DNA from 2 places in the Leucobacter sp. USHLN154 genome. Region 2 is predicted to be linked to the other one. Evidence: predicted binding sites of a transcription regulator. Region 2 holds the regulator's gene; the other holds the start of a gene.
What was found. Region 2 encodes LexA, which represses DNA repair genes until DNA is damaged. Its sites were predicted from a motif close to TCGAACANNTGTTCGA; they were not measured.
Positions count from the first base shown of each region.

Region 1: ruvA (Holliday junction branch migration protein RuvA) is a predicted target of LexA. The motif match lies at 3,389-3,404, and genes of this name have one in related genera.

Region 1 is NZ_JBBCXF010000001.1:877,807-885,044, forward strand. It holds gene WFH23_RS04095 (DUF2207 domain-containing protein) at 1-1,255, opposite strand, end outside; gene leuA (2-isopropylmalate synthase) at 1,462-3,231, shown strand; gene ruvA (Holliday junction branch migration protein RuvA) at 3,457-4,089, shown strand; gene ruvB (Holliday junction branch migration DNA helicase RuvB) at 4,086-5,090, shown strand; gene yajC (preprotein translocase subunit YajC) at 5,204-5,650, shown strand; gene secD (protein translocase subunit SecD) at 5,711-7,238, shown strand, end outside.
Region 2 is NZ_JBBCXF010000001.1:566,592-573,829, forward strand. It holds gene WFH23_RS02675 (methylenetetrahydrofolate reductase) at 1-325, shown strand, start outside; gene lipA (lipoyl synthase) at 336-1,409, opposite strand; gene lipB (lipoyl(octanoyl) transferase LipB) at 1,406-2,086, opposite strand; gene lexA (transcriptional repressor LexA) at 2,215-2,901, opposite strand; gene WFH23_RS02695 (LysM peptidoglycan-binding domain-containing protein) at 3,144-3,548, shown strand; gene WFH23_RS02700 (histidinol-phosphate transaminase) at 3,591-4,673, shown strand; gene hisB (imidazoleglycerol-phosphate dehydratase HisB) at 4,725-5,333, shown strand; gene hisH (imidazole glycerol phosphate synthase subunit HisH) at 5,330-5,980, shown strand; gene priA (bifunctional 1-(5-phosphoribosyl)-5-((5-phosphoribosylamino)methylideneamino)imidazole-4-carboxamide isomerase/phosphoribosylanthranilate isomerase PriA) at 6,076-6,822, shown strand; gene WFH23_RS02720 (SseB family protein) at 6,842-7,238, shown strand, end outside.

The DNA.
Region 1 (7,238 bases), 310 kb from region 2:
AGCCCCATCGGCGGGCGGCGCGGCTGTGCACCTTCTCGAAGTACCCGCGAGACTCCGCCGCCTTGCGCCCCTCGGTCTGCAACTCCTGCATGCGCTTGCCGAATTTCTCGTCGCTCTTCGGCAGCGGAAACGCGGCCCCGGGCGTCGGCTCGGGGAACAGCGCGTGCAGAGCGCGTGCATCGAGCGGATCCGCCGTGCGGGCCGGATCGACGAGACGCAGCACCGGCTGCGCATCTTTCGGTCCGAACAGCCCCTGCTCCGGCTCCCCGTCCTCGATGCGCAGGGTGCCGCGCACCGCGAGATGCACGAGCTGGGCAGGCGCCGAGGGCGTCGTGACTCCCGCGGTCGGGCCGGCCAGGAGCGGCGGGAGCGCGTCGGGCACGTCGTATTGCGCCACCACCGTGCCTCGCCCCGACTTTCGCCGACTGCGCATGCGGATCGCCGAACCGGCGGCGACGCCTGCCGCAGCGAGGGCGCCGCCTCCGATGAGGAGGGGAAGCGTGTCGAGCGCGAAGTTCGGCAAACGGCTCGACGGCTGCACGACCGCGCCCGATTCGAGTCCGATGGCGACGGTCACGCCCTCGCGGGCGCCGAGTTCGACTCCGCTGACCGAGTACTCCGAACCGCTCGCTGCGCGGCTGATCTCGCACTCGTCGGTCGACCCCGGCGCGCCAACATAGCAGCGGACGTTGCCGTTGACGCGATCCGCGAGGCCGGGACCGAACCCGACCGTCGCGCTGAAGCTGCCGATCGGCTGCTCGTGCTCGAAGTCGACGAGGTCCCAGTTGAATTCGTCTGCGGCGCCGTCCTCTCGGGCGAGCACGACGTCTCGGAGCGTGTACGAGATCACATACGTCTGCTCGCCTCGGACGAACCGGTCGTCGCCGGTGAGCACCGCCACGAAGCCGTCGTCCTCTTCGATCTCGAAGGGCACCGGCGCACCCGACGCGTCGGTGACCGAGAAATCGGACGGGTCGGTCGGGCTGCCCTCGTAATCCTCGGGCAGCCCTCGCACGATCCCTCGATTCTGGTCGAAGTCGGGGAACTCCGCCACGAGCGTCTCGGTCACCTCCGCGACCGCGCGGCCCTCGGAGTCCGTGTCGATCTCGTAGGCGACGTCCCAACTGCGATACGAGAAGTCGGAGACGTCTGCGGCCGCGGGAGTCGCAGCATGAGGGAGTGCCCATGCTGCAGCCGCCGCCAGGATCGCGAGGGTGCCGATGACGCGACGGGAGGTGCGAGTGCCTGAGGTCATGAGCATCAGGCTAGGGCACGCCAGTGCGCCGCGCACAGCGCCGCACGAACCGGCGCGGCAGCTGCTAGAGTGAGCGGCATGCTGTTCGGCTCGCTTCTCCTTAGCTGCCGCGACGAGTCCTCGACTTCGAACTAATCAGTCTCTGGCCTCCCTCGTCGCGGTGTTCGTGTTTGGCTGAGCAAGACCACGACGAGAAAGACGAGTCCATGCAGAACCTGCAGCAGCCCTCCGGGATGCCGACCCACCGGTACCGCCCGTTCCACGAGATCATCTCTGTCGATCTCCCCGATCGCACGTGGCCGTCGAAGCGCATCACGGAGGCGCCGCGCTGGTGCGCCGTCGACCTGCGCGACGGCAACCAGGCCCTGATCGATCCGATGAGCCCCGAGCGCAAGCGCATCATGTTCGATCTGCTCGTCAAGATGGGGTACAAGGAGATCGAGGTCGGCTTCCCGTCGGCGAGCCAGACCGACTTCGACTTCGTGCGGCACCTCATCGAAGACGACGCGATTCCGGGCGATGTCACCATCCAGGTGCTGACCCAGGCGCGCGAACACCTCATCACGCGGACGTACGAGTCGCTCATCGGCGCCAAACGCGCCATCGTGCACCTCTACAACTCCACGAGCATCCTGCAGCGCGACGTCGTGTTCCGGTCCGATCGCGCAGGCATCAAGCAGATCGCCGTCGACGGTGCGAAGCTCTGCCGGTCGAGCGAGCACATCTGCGCCGACACCGAGGTCTTTTACGAGTACTCGCCGGAGTCGTACACGGGTACCGAGCTCGAGTACGCCGTCGAGGTCTGCAACGAGGTCCTCGAGGTGCTCGAGCCGACACCGGAGCGCAAGGTCATCATCAATCTCCCCGCCACCGTGGAGATGGCGACACCGAACGTGTACGCCGATTCGATCGAGTGGATGAGCCGCCATCTCGCGCATCGCGAGAACGTCATTCTCTCGCTGCACCCGCACAACGACCGCGGCACCGCGGTCGCAGCAGCCGAGCTCGGCTACCAGGCGGGCGCCGATCGCATCGAGGGGTGCCTCTTCGGCAATGGCGAGCGCACCGGCAACGTCGACCTCGTCGCGCTCGGCATCAACCTGTTCACGCAGGGCATCGATCCGCAGATCGACTTCTCGCGCCTCGACGAAGTGCGTCGCACCGCCGAGTACTGCAACCAGTTGCGGGTGCCGGAGCGCAGTCCGTGGGCCGGAGACCTGGTGTACACCGCATTCTCCGGATCGCATCAGGACGCGATCAAGAAGGGCTTCGAGCGGATGGCGCGGGACGCCGAGGCGGCCGGCACGAGCGTCGACGAGATCGAGTGGGCCGTGCCCTACTTGCCCGTCGACCCGAAGGACCTCGGGCGGTCGTACGAAGCCGTGATCCGGGTGAACTCGCAGTCGGGCAAGGGAGGCGTCGCCTATCTGCTCAAGACGGACCACCATCTCGACCTGCCGCGGCGACTGCAGATCGAGTTCAGCTCGGTCGTGCAGAGCGTGACCGATTCCGCCGGCGGCGAGATGTCGAGCGACGAGATCTGGCGCATCTTCCAGGACGAGTATCTGCCGGCGCAGGTCGACGATGCCGAGACGTGGGGGCGGTACAAGCTGTTCCGCACATCGGCGACGAGCGCCGGCGACGGCGTCACCGAACTCGTCGTGGACTCCCGCGTCGGCTCAGAGGATCAGCGACTCACCGCGCGCGGCAACGGACCGGTCGACGCGTTCCTCAACGCGCTGAACGAGGCCGGGCACTCCGTGACGCTCTTCGACTACGTCGAGCATGCCATGAGCTCTGGCGGCGACGCCGTCGCGGCGTCCTACGTCGATCTCGAGGTCGACGGGCAGCGCCTGTGGGGCGTCGGCATCGACGCGGATACGAGCCGAGCGACGCTTGAGGCGATCGTGAGCGCGGTCAACCGCGCGGTTCGCAACCGGGCCCGCGAAGGCGTGGCCGCGTCGGCCACCGCCTGACGCGCTGCCGGTCACTGCCGGTCGTCTCCGACCGCCGTCGATCGCAGCCGACCGCCGTCGACCGCCGTCGACCGCCGCGAGCGGGGTCACTCCTCGGCGTGTTGCAGGTGAGACACGCACGAGGAGCGACCCCGCTCGCACGGCGCGGAGGGCGGTTTCGTAGATATGTTCGAATCATCGGTGTGGCGAGTCCCGCGACTGGCGCCCGTCTTCTAGGGTGATGATGTGATTGCTTCGATTCGCGGGCCCGTGCTCGCTGCGGGTGCCGGCTGGGTCGTCGTGGAGCTCGGAGGGCTCGGCATGCGCGTCGAAGTGCCGAGCGGCCGGGCCGCCGCGGCTCTGCCCGGAGACGAATTGCGCCTGCAGACCTCGCTCATCGTGCGCGAGGACTCGCTGACGCTGTTCGGATTCGCCACCGAGGCGGAACTCGACGTGTTCGGGCATCTCATCGCCGTCTCGGGCGTCGGCCCGCGCAGCGCGCTCGGCGTGCTCTCGGCCCTCACTCCGGCTGAGATCGCGGCGGCCGTGGCCGCTGACGACGAGAAGCCGTTTCGCAAGGTGTCGGGCATCGGGCCGAAGACGGCGAAACTCATCACGCTCTCACTCTCGGGCAAGCTCTCGCACCTCGCTTTCGAATCCGGCCCGGCCGCTGCCGGCATCGTCTCGCCCTCTGATGCCATCGCAGACGGCGTGCGCGCTGGACTCGTCGGCCTCGGGTGGGGGGAGGCGGAGGCCGGCCAGGCCGTGCAAGACGCACGAGATGCCGGTGCGTCGGATGACAGTGCAGGCCTGCTCAGGGCGGCACTGGCGCTCCTGCAGGCGGGTCGCAGCGGACGAGGATCGCGAGGCGTTCGGTGACCGGAGAGCTCTCCGCGCAGGCCACGGCGGCCGAACAGGGATACGAAGGCGCGCTCCGACCGACGAGCCTGGCCGAGTTCGTCGGTCAGTCGAAGGTGCGGCGTCAGCTCGGGCTGCTGCTCGATGCGGCGACCATGCGACGGCACACGCCCGACCACATCCTGCTCGCCGGCCCCCCGGGTCTCGGCAAGACCACACTGTCCATGATCGTCGCAACGGAGCTCGAGAAGCCGCTGCATCAGACGTCGGGGCCGGCGATTCAGCATGCTGGCGATCTCGCGGCAGTGCTCTCGGCGTTGACGCCGGGGGAGGTGCTCTTCATCGACGAGATCCATCGGATGGCTCGCAGCGCCGAGGAGATGCTCTACCTCGCGATGGAGGACTTCAAGGTCGACATCATGGTCGGCAAGGGGGCCGGTGCGACGTCGGTGCCGCTGGAACTCTCTCCGTTCACGCTCGTGGGGGCCACGACGCGAGCCGGTCTGCTCCCGAACCCGCTCCGCGACCGATTCGGATTCACCGCGCACCTCGAGTTCTACTCGGATGATGAGCTCGCGAAGGTGGTGGGCCGCGCCTCGAAGCTCATCGAATTCGCGCTCTCGGAGAGCGGCGTCGATGAAATCGCGCGTCGGTCGCGGGGCACCCCGCGCATCGCGAATCGGCTCCTGCGGCGTGTGCGCGACTACGGCCTCGTGCACGACCTGCCCGGGGACACCTCGACCGTGCAGGCGGCGCTCGCCCTGTACGACGTCGACGATCACGGGCTGGACCGCCTGGATCGCGAAGTGCTCAGCGCCGTAGTCGAGCGATTCAACGGCGGCCCCGTCGGGCTCTCGACGCTCGCAGTCTCCGTCGGCGAGGAGGCCGAGACCATCGAGGCGGTCGTGGAGCCGTTCCTCGTGCGCACCGGTCTGCTCTCCCGCACTCCCCGCGGGCGGGTGGCCACTCGAGCGGGGTGGGAGCACCTGGGCAAGGTGCCTCCGGGGCTCCCCGCAGAATAACGTGGGGTGTTCTCAGCGGCGACCCGGTAAACTGATCGAATCTGTGCCTCAGGAGAGGCACGAATTCGCCTGTTGAAAGGACCCTTGTGCCTCTGGACCCGATCACAATTGTGATGTTCGCGCTGATCGCGCTCTTGATCTTCTTCATGTTCCGGAACGGCAAGAAGCGCCAGGCCGCCCAGCTCGAGCTGCAGAACAGCGTTCGCCCCGGTGCGGAGGTCATGCTGCAGTCCGGCATCTTCGGCACGATCGATTCGATCGACGAAGAGGACAACAAGGTCACGCTGCGCAGCGGCACCTCGACGTTCGTCGTCCACCGCAACGCGGTATCGCAGGTCGTCACGCCGGTCGACGCGCCCGTCGAGGCGGAATCCTCCGCGCTCGCGCCCGATGACGACCCCGCATTCGGGGAGCGCTTCAGCTCGACCGACGCGGCTCCGGTCGCCGACCCGTTCGCCCCCGGCGACGTCGCACCGGCGCCCGAAGCCGATCCCCGTCGCGAAGGCGACAATGACACCGACGTCGATGGACAGGGAAACGGCTCGGCCCCGAAGGCCTGAACCGATGGCCGCGGCGTCGCCGCGGCCATCCCCTTCCACGTTTAGAGAAAGCAGTCTGTCTTGGCGTCTTCACCCGCCGTCCGGAGGGCACGTCGTTCCCTCATCCTCCTTCTCGTCTTCATCGTCGGTCTCGCTGGGTTGATCGCGTACGGCGTGTTCAACAGCAACGCGACGTGGACGCCGAAGCTCGCGCTCGATCTGCAGGGCGGCACGCAGGTACTGCTCGCAGCTGAGCAGACCGGTGGCGAAGCGGTGGCCGGCGACCAGCTGCAGCAGGCGGTGTCGATCATCCGGCAGCGCGTCGACGCGGCAGGCGTCTCCGAGGCGGAGATCACGACGCAGGGGAGCCAGAACATCTCGGTCTCGATCCCGGGCAAGGCCGACGAGGCGACGCTGCAGCGCATCGAAGCGTCTGCGAACCTGGATTTCCGACCCGTGCTCACCTACGGCATCGGCGCGAATGTCGATGAAGCGACGGCAGAGCCAGGCGCGGAGGGCGGCGAGACCGCTGAAGACGCGGGTTCCGAGGACGCTGCGTCGGAGGACGCCGCCTCGCAGGACGCTGCGGCCGATGACGAGGCGCCGTACGACGAGAGCCTCGACCCCGAGTCGATTCCGGAGAGCGCGGGCGACGTCGCCTGGATCACACCGGCACTGCAGGAGAAGTTCGACGCGTTCACCTGCTCCTCGGATGCCGCGCTCGACGCGGGCAACGCCCCGGAGGATCGCCCCCTGATCACGTGCGACGACACGGGAGCCGCCAAGTACATCCTCGGACCCGTGGAGCTCGACGGCTCCGTGATCACCGACGCGGTCGCTCAGGTCGGCACGACATCGACGGGCGCATCGACCGGCGAGTGGGTGGTCCAGATCACGATGAACAAGAAGGGCACCGAGGCCTTCGGCAAGATCAGCACCCGTCTGTTCGGCGCGCCCGAGCCTCAGAATCAGTTCGCCTTCGTGCTCGACGGCCGAGTGCTCTCCGCCCCGACGATGCAGGCGCAGATCCTCGACGGCCGCCCCTCGATCAGCGGGCAGTTCACGCAGGAATCCGCGAGCGCGCTGGCCGACCAGCTGAAGTTCGGCGCACTGCCGATCGACTTCACCGTGCAGAGCCAGGAAGACATCTCGGCGACCCTCGGCACGAGTCAGCTCTCCGCGGGTCTGCTCGCAGGACTGATCGGGCTGCTGCTGGTCGTCGTCTACTCGGCGTTCCAATACCGGGCGCTCGGTTCGCTCACGATCGCCTCGCTCGTCATAGCCGGCGTCCTGACGTATCTGCTCCTGACGTTCTTCTCCTGGCGTCAGGGATACCGCTTGTCGCTCGCGGGCGTCGCGGGCATCATCGTCGCCGTCGGATTCACAGCGGACTCCTTCATCGTGTACTTCGAACGCATCCGAGATGCGCTGCGCGATGGGTTCTCGATCGAGAGCGCGGTCGAGCACGGGTGGAAGAAGGCGTTCCGCACCGTCCTCGCCTCAGACGGTGTGAACTTCCTCGCCGCAGTCATCCTCTTCATTCTTGCCGTCGGCAACGTGAAGGGCTTCGCGTTCACGCTCGGCCTGACCACACTCGTCGACGTCATCG
Region 2 (7,238 bases):
CGATTACCTGTCGTTCGTCGAGGACGCACGCGCGGCTGGACTTCGCATTCCCGTGCTTCCCGGCCTCATGCCCGTCGCGACGAGTGCGCAGCTGCGCAAGGTCGCATCGCTCGCCGGGCAGCCGGCCCCGATCGAACTCGCGCGTGAACTGGACGCAGAGGGCGGCTACGCACCCGAACTCGGCGTCGAGCACACCGTCGCCTTGGCGCGAGAGCTGCTCGCGGGAGGGGCCCCGTCCGTGCATCTCTACACGTTCAATCGGCACGAGCAGGTGCTCGCCGTGCTCCGAGAGCTGGGTCTGCTGACTCCGAACCCGGTCGACTAGGCCCTCACCGTCACGCGGATCGAGCGCCGCCCGGTCCGGTCCCTGTCTCGGTGGGCGGCAGGCCCGCAAGTGCTTGAGGATACGAGCCCGCGGTGCGCTCCGCGAGGTGCAGCAATGCCGCGGGCACGGTTCTGCCGGACGCCAGCATCGTTCGCGCCCAGAGGCGACCAGCGCGGTACGAGGACCTCACGAGCGGGCCGGCAAGCACGCCGGAGAAGCCGAGCGACTCCGCTTCGTCGTGCAGGTCGACGAATTCCTCTGGCGGCACCCAACGAGCGATCGGGTGATGCCGTGCCGAGGGGCGGAGGTACTGGGTCAGGGTGAGGATCTCGCACCCTGCGGCTCTGAGTTCGGTCATCGCCTCGGAGATCTCCGCACGCGTTTCGCCCATTCCGAGGATGAGGTTCGATTTGGTCACCATTCCCGCATGGTGCGCCCTCGTGATGACCCCCAGTGAGCGTTCGTATCGGAAGCCGGGCCGAATGCGGCGGAAGATGCGGGGCACGGTTTCGAGATTGTGGGCGAACACCTGCGGAGCCGCCTCGAACACCTGCTCGAGATCCTCGGGCCGGCCGCCGAGATCGTCGACGAGCACCTCGACGCCTGCGCCGGGATTCATGGCGCGCACCTGCCGAATGGTCTCAGCGAAGAGCCAAGCGCCGGTGTCGGGCAGGTCATCGCGTGTCACGCCGGTGATGGTGGCGTACCTCAGGCCCATGGTGCGTGCCGATTCTGCGACCCGGCGCGGCTCGTCGCGGTCGAGCGGGAGCGGCTTTCCGCTCGTGATCATGCAGAAGTCGCACCTCCGGGTGCAGATCGAACCTCCGATGAGAAACGTTGCTTCGCGATCCTCCCAACACTCGAAGACGTTGGGGCAGCCGGCCTCCTGGCAGACCGTGTGGAGCCCTTCGCCTGCGACCAGGTCGCGCACCTGGCGGTACTCCGGGCCGAGCCGGGCGCGCGTCTTGATCCACTCCGGTTTCCGCTCGATCGGAGTCTCGGCGTTGCGGGCCTCGACGCGGAGGAGCGGTCGGCCCTCCGGCTCGGGGCGCGTGCCGGTCGAAGGCAGGCGACGCGCGCTCATGCGGTGAACTCCGCGATCACATGGGCGAGGTGCACCTGGAGGTCGGGTGCCACGATCTCGGGCGGGATTCTCCGACCGGCGAGTGCGCTCAGCGTGGTCACGCCGGCGTCTGGAATCCCGCATGGCACGATCTGGGAGAACGGCTCGAGGTCGTTGCAGCAGTTGATCGCAATTCCATGGGTGATGATGCCGGCGCGGGCGTGCAAGCCGATCTGTGCGAGCTTCGTCGGCGGACGATCAGGATGGGGCACCCATACTCCCGAGCGGCCTTCCACGCGTGTGCCCGATACGCCGAATGCGGCCACGGTGTCGATGATCGCCGTCTCGAGGGCGCGTACGAAGTCGACGACGCCGGCGCCGGACCGCAGCCGGACGACCGGATAGCACACCAGTTGGCCCGGACCGTGCCAGGTGACTCGTCCGCCCCGGTCGACGGCGACGACGGGACTGCCGTCCGACGGGTACTCATCCGGCTCGGCGCGGCGACCGGCGGTGTACACCGGCGGGTGCTCGAGCAAGAGGACCGTTCCGCGGTCGAGGCCCTGCTCGATGCGGTCGACCGCCTCGGCCTGGAGCTCGAGTCCGCGCTCGTACGGCACGCAATCAGGGTGGAATCCGAGCGCGAGCATCGGCGTTCGAGAACGGGTGGATGGAATCGGCATCGACGCAGTGGCCATGCGATCACTGTAGATGGACTCGGTTCAACAAAGCAACCGCCGCAGCGAGCGAAGGGCTGCGGGTGGGTGCCAGCACTCGCGCGTCGGTGTCCAGCGGTGCTGCGCCGCGGCGACGCCGCGCCCTGCGATCAGACCGAGCGGAAGACCGCGACCACGCGCCCGAGTACTTCCGCGTGATCGCCCAGGATCGGCTCGAACGCGCTGTTGCGAGGCAGGAGCCAGGTGTGCCCGTCTCGGCGGCGGAACACCTTCACCGTTGCCTCTCCATCGAGCATCGCTGCGACGATGTCTCCGTTCTCGGCTTCGCGCTGCTGTCGGATCACCACGAAATCCCCATCGCAGATCGCTGCGTCGATCATCGAATCGCCGACGACGCGCAGCATGAAGAGCTGTCCGTCGCCGACGAGAGCGCGGGGGAGCGGCACGATCTCCTCGACCTGCTGCTCCGCAGTGATCGGCACGCCGGCCGCGATCTGACCGACGAGCGGAACGTACGCCGCCTCTTCGGGGCGCTGCGCGGGGGCGTCGTCGATCGCCGACGAGGTCGAGGCGAGCTCGACCAGGATCTCCAGGGCTCTCGGCCGGTTGGGGTCGCGGCGGATGTAGCCGCCCAGCTCGAGCCTGCTGAGCTGATGCGTGACGCTCGAGAGCGAGGAGAGCCCCACCGCGTCGCCGATCTCTCGCATGCTCGGCGGATACCCCCGGCTCTCCACTGAACGCGCGATGCACTCGAGGATCGCCTGCTGCTTCTCGCTCAGCGGCTTCGTGGATCGGGGCGCGGCTGCGTCGCTCATCGCTGTCCTTTCTGGCCCCAGGGGGCGATGCGGATGGGGCGCGATCCATGAATGTCGGTGGGTGCTGATTCAGTGATCCCGTTGACCGAAACCCTAGCCGCAGCATTCGAAGACCGACAAACATATGTTCGAGTGTCGCGGAAAAAGAGCGAAACGTATCTTCGAAAAGACGCTTGCGGTTTCGATTCATCGAATATATATTCGAAACAGATGTTCGCATGGGCTCCACGCCCGCGTCATCGCAAGACTAAGGAGAAGTCATCATGAGCGCATCTGCTGTTCTGGGCCGGGAATCACGAGAGTCGACCGAAGCTTCGGGCTCGCTCCGCCTGACCCGGCGCGGGCGCATCGTGTTCGGTGGATTCGCCACGGTGCTCGTCGCCGGTCTTCTCGCTCTCATGGCGGCACTCGCGGCTCCGGAGGCGATGGCCGCGGCTGAGGGGCCGAACGGCGAGCAGTTCGATTACGTCGTGGTGCAGCCGGGCAGCTCGCTCTGGTCGCTGGCGACTGATCTCGACCCGACGGCCGACCCTCGCGATGTCATCACTGAGATTGTGCAGTTGAACCAGCTGGACGGTTCATCGCTGCAGGCGGGTGATGCGATCGCCGTTCCGCTGCGGTACTCAGATCATCCGCGCGTGGTGTCGGGCGACGAACTCGGGGCTTGACCGACTGATCGTCGGGGGGCTCACCGGCTTTAGACTGGTCGGGTGACTAGCTTGAGCGACCTCCCTCTTCGTGACAATCTCGTCGGCCAGGAGCCCTACGGCGCCCCGCAAGACGCGGTGCCGGTGAGCCTGAACGTCAACGAGAACACGCATCCCATTCCCGAGCACGTCGCCATCGACATCGTTCAGTCACTCGCTCGAGCGGTAACCGGTGTGAACCGATACCCTGACCGCGAGTTCACGGAGCTTCGGAGCTCCCTCGCGGGGTACCTCGGCCACGGCCTCAGCGTGGAACAGCTATGGGCGGCGAACGGATCGAACGAAGTGCTGCAGCAGGTGCTGCAGGCATTCGCCGGTCCGGGGCGGTCACTGCTGAGCTTCACGCCGACGTATTCGATGTACCCGCTGCTCGCCTCCGGAACCGATACCGAATGGATCGCTGTCGAGCGTCCCGCAGATTACGCGCTCACGCCGGAGGGCGTCGCCGAAGCGCTGCGCGAGCACCAGCCGGACGTCGCGATCCTCTGCGGTCCGAACAATCCGACGGGCACGTCGCTCGATCGTGAGGTGATCCTCGCCGCTTACGATGCGTTCGACGGCATGCTCGTCGTCGACGAGGCGTATCACGAGTTCGACACCGAGCGTGAGAGCGCGGTGTCGCTGCTCCCCGGACGCCACCGGCTCCTCGTATCGCGGACCATGAGCAAAGCGTTCGCGTTCGCGGGCGTGCGTCTCGGATACCTCGCCGCCGACGCGGCAGTGGTCGACGCCCTGCGGCTCGTGCGCCTGCCGTATCACCTGTCAGCGCTCACCCAGGCGGCCGCGACAGCTGCGATTCGTCACGCCGACGCGATGCTCGCCACGGTGGCCGACATCAGTGCGCAACGCGATCGTCTCGCGGACGCCCTCACCGCCCTTGGATACGTCGTGCACCCGTCGGGAGCCAACTTTCTGCTCGTCGGCGGGTTCACCGACCCGTCGGCCACGTTCGAAGCGCTGCGCGCACGCGGCATCCTCATCCGCAATCTCAGCATTCCAGGCCACCTGCGCATCACCGCAGGCACGGAGGCCGAGACGAGTGCGGTGATCGAGGCGATCACGGCACTCGGGCCGGGCGGCGCCTGATCGATCCCGGCGTACCGTCGGTTCCTGGGGAACGCAGATAGACTGACAACCATGACTGCAGCACCGCGCACCGCCTCGCTCGAGCGATCCACGAGCGAGTCGCAGATCAGTGTCAGCGTCGATCTCGACGGCTCGGGGTCTTCGCAGATCGAGACCGGGGTTCCGTTCTTCGATCACATGCTCACGGCGTTCGCCCGCCACTCGCTCACAGACCTGACGGTGAACGCGGTCGGCGATGTGCACATCGATGTCCACCACACCGTCGAAGACACCGGGATTCTGCTGGGCCAGACCATTCTCGAAGCGCTCGGCGATAAAGCCGGGATCTCGCGTTACGGCGACGCACTGGTCCCACTGGATGAGGCGCTCGCACAGGCGGTCGTCGACATCTCCGGTCGGCCGTACCTCGTGCACTCGGGAGAGCCTGCCGGGTTCGAGTTCCATCTCATCGGCGGTCACTTCACGGGTTCGATGGTGCGGCACTTCTTCGAGGCCCTGACGCTGAACGCACGGCTGACCGTGCATCTCGAGTTGCGCGCCGGCCGTGACCCGCACCACATCGCAGAGGCCGAGTTCAAGGCATTCGCCCGAGCTTTCCGCGAGGCGAAGTCGCTCGATCCGCTCGTCTCGGGTGTGCCGTCGACGAAGGGCGCGCTGTGAGCGCTCCCTCCGACGCGCCGCGCAAGACGGTGGCGGTGCTCGACTACGGGTCTGGCAATGTGCACTCGGCGGTGAAGGCGCTCGTCCACGCGGGAGCCGACGTCGAGCTGACGCGCGACCCGGGCGCCGTCATGGCAGCAGACGGACTCCTGGTCCCCGGCGTCGGTGCGTTCGACGCCGTGATGCGACAGCTGCGCGCCGTCCGCGGAGACGAGCTCATCGACCGTCGGCTCGCAGGAGGCCTGCCGGTACTCGGAATCTGCGTCGGGGAGCAGGTCATGTTCTCGCACGGCATCGAGCGCGGAATCGAAACCGAGGGACTCGGTCAGTGGCCGGGAACCGTGCGTCAGATCAACGCGCCAGTGCTCCCGCACATGGGGTGGAACACCGTCGACGTGCCTCAGGGATCGAGACTCTTCGCCGGTCTCGAAGCCGAGCGCTTTTACTTCGTGCACAGCAATGCCGCGACTGAATGGTCCATCGAAGGGCGCACCCCGGCCACCCGCCCCCTGGTCACCTGGGCCGAGCACGGCGAGCGGTTCATCGCAGCGGTGGAGAACGGTCCGCTGAGTGCGACGCAGTTCCACCCGGAGAAGTCGGGGGACGCTGGCATCCGGCTGCTGCGCAACTGGATCGACACTCTGTAAGTCCATCGAGACCGACCTCACGCGGCCGGATCCCCACTCGCTCGGGCCGCAGCTGGTGCGGCCCGACCGCGCACACCCGAGAAGGAGAAGCCCCCATGACTGAACTCGCCGAACGCCCGAAGCTGGAACTGCTTCCGGCGATCGACATGGTCGACGGCAAGGCGGTGCGGCTCACCCAGGGTGAGGCCGGAACCGAGACGAACTACGGCGATCCCGTGGACGCCGCACTCGACTGGATCGATCAGGGCGCGGAATGGATCCACCTCGTCGACCTCGACGCGGCCTTCGGCCGGGGGAGCAACGTGGCGGTCGCGCGCAAGATCATCAAGCGCTCAGGCGATGTGAAGATCGAATTCTCAGGGGGCATACGAGACGACGAGTCGCTCGAAGCCGCCCTTGAGATGGGAGCCACGCGCGTCAATCTCGGCACTGCGGCGCTCGAGAACCCGGAGTGGACTGAGGCGGTGATCGCGCGTTTCGGCGAGCGAGTCGCCGTGGGGCTGGACGTGCGCGGAGAGACGCTCGCTGCGCGCGGCTGGACGGAAGAGGGCGGCAACCTGTGGGAGGTGCTCGACCGTCTCGAGGAGGCGGGCTGCTCCCGGTACGTCGTGACGGATGTCACCAAGGACGGGACCCTGCGCGGACCGAACATCGAGTTGCTCGCGCGGGTGTGCGCCAGGACGAACCGCCCGGTCGTCGCCTCGGGCGGCGTGTCGAGCCTCGACGACCTCGCCGCGCTCCGAGAGCTCGTCGACGACGGTCTGGAAGGCGCGATCGTCGGGAAGGCGCTCTACGACGGAGCCTTCTCCTTGCCCGCTGCTCTCGACGTCGCAGGGCGCTAGAGCGGACATCCCGCGACTCATGGCGATCAAGAAGCTCCCCTCTACCGGCGATTCGCCCCGCAGCACCGGAGTTCCGGACAGTCTCGTCGGCGGCGGTGCCTCCGACTCGGCGGGATTCCCCTGGGCAGGGCGCACGTTCGACCATCACGACACGGCTTTCTCCGGCGATGATGGAAGCGCATCACCCACGCACATCGCCCTCGTAACCGCTGTGCGCGACGCTGCCGCTGCGGCGCGGAGCGCTGCAGCTTCGGCCGAGTACTGGGACGCCGTGCGCGTGGTCGCTGACGCGCAGGCGGATGCGATCGCGGGGTTCGCGACCGAACGGTTTCTCGTGCCGATGCTCGCAGAGGCGGGCGATGTCGGACAGACTCCCGATGGGCGAACGGTCGAGAAATCGCAGGAACTGTCGATCG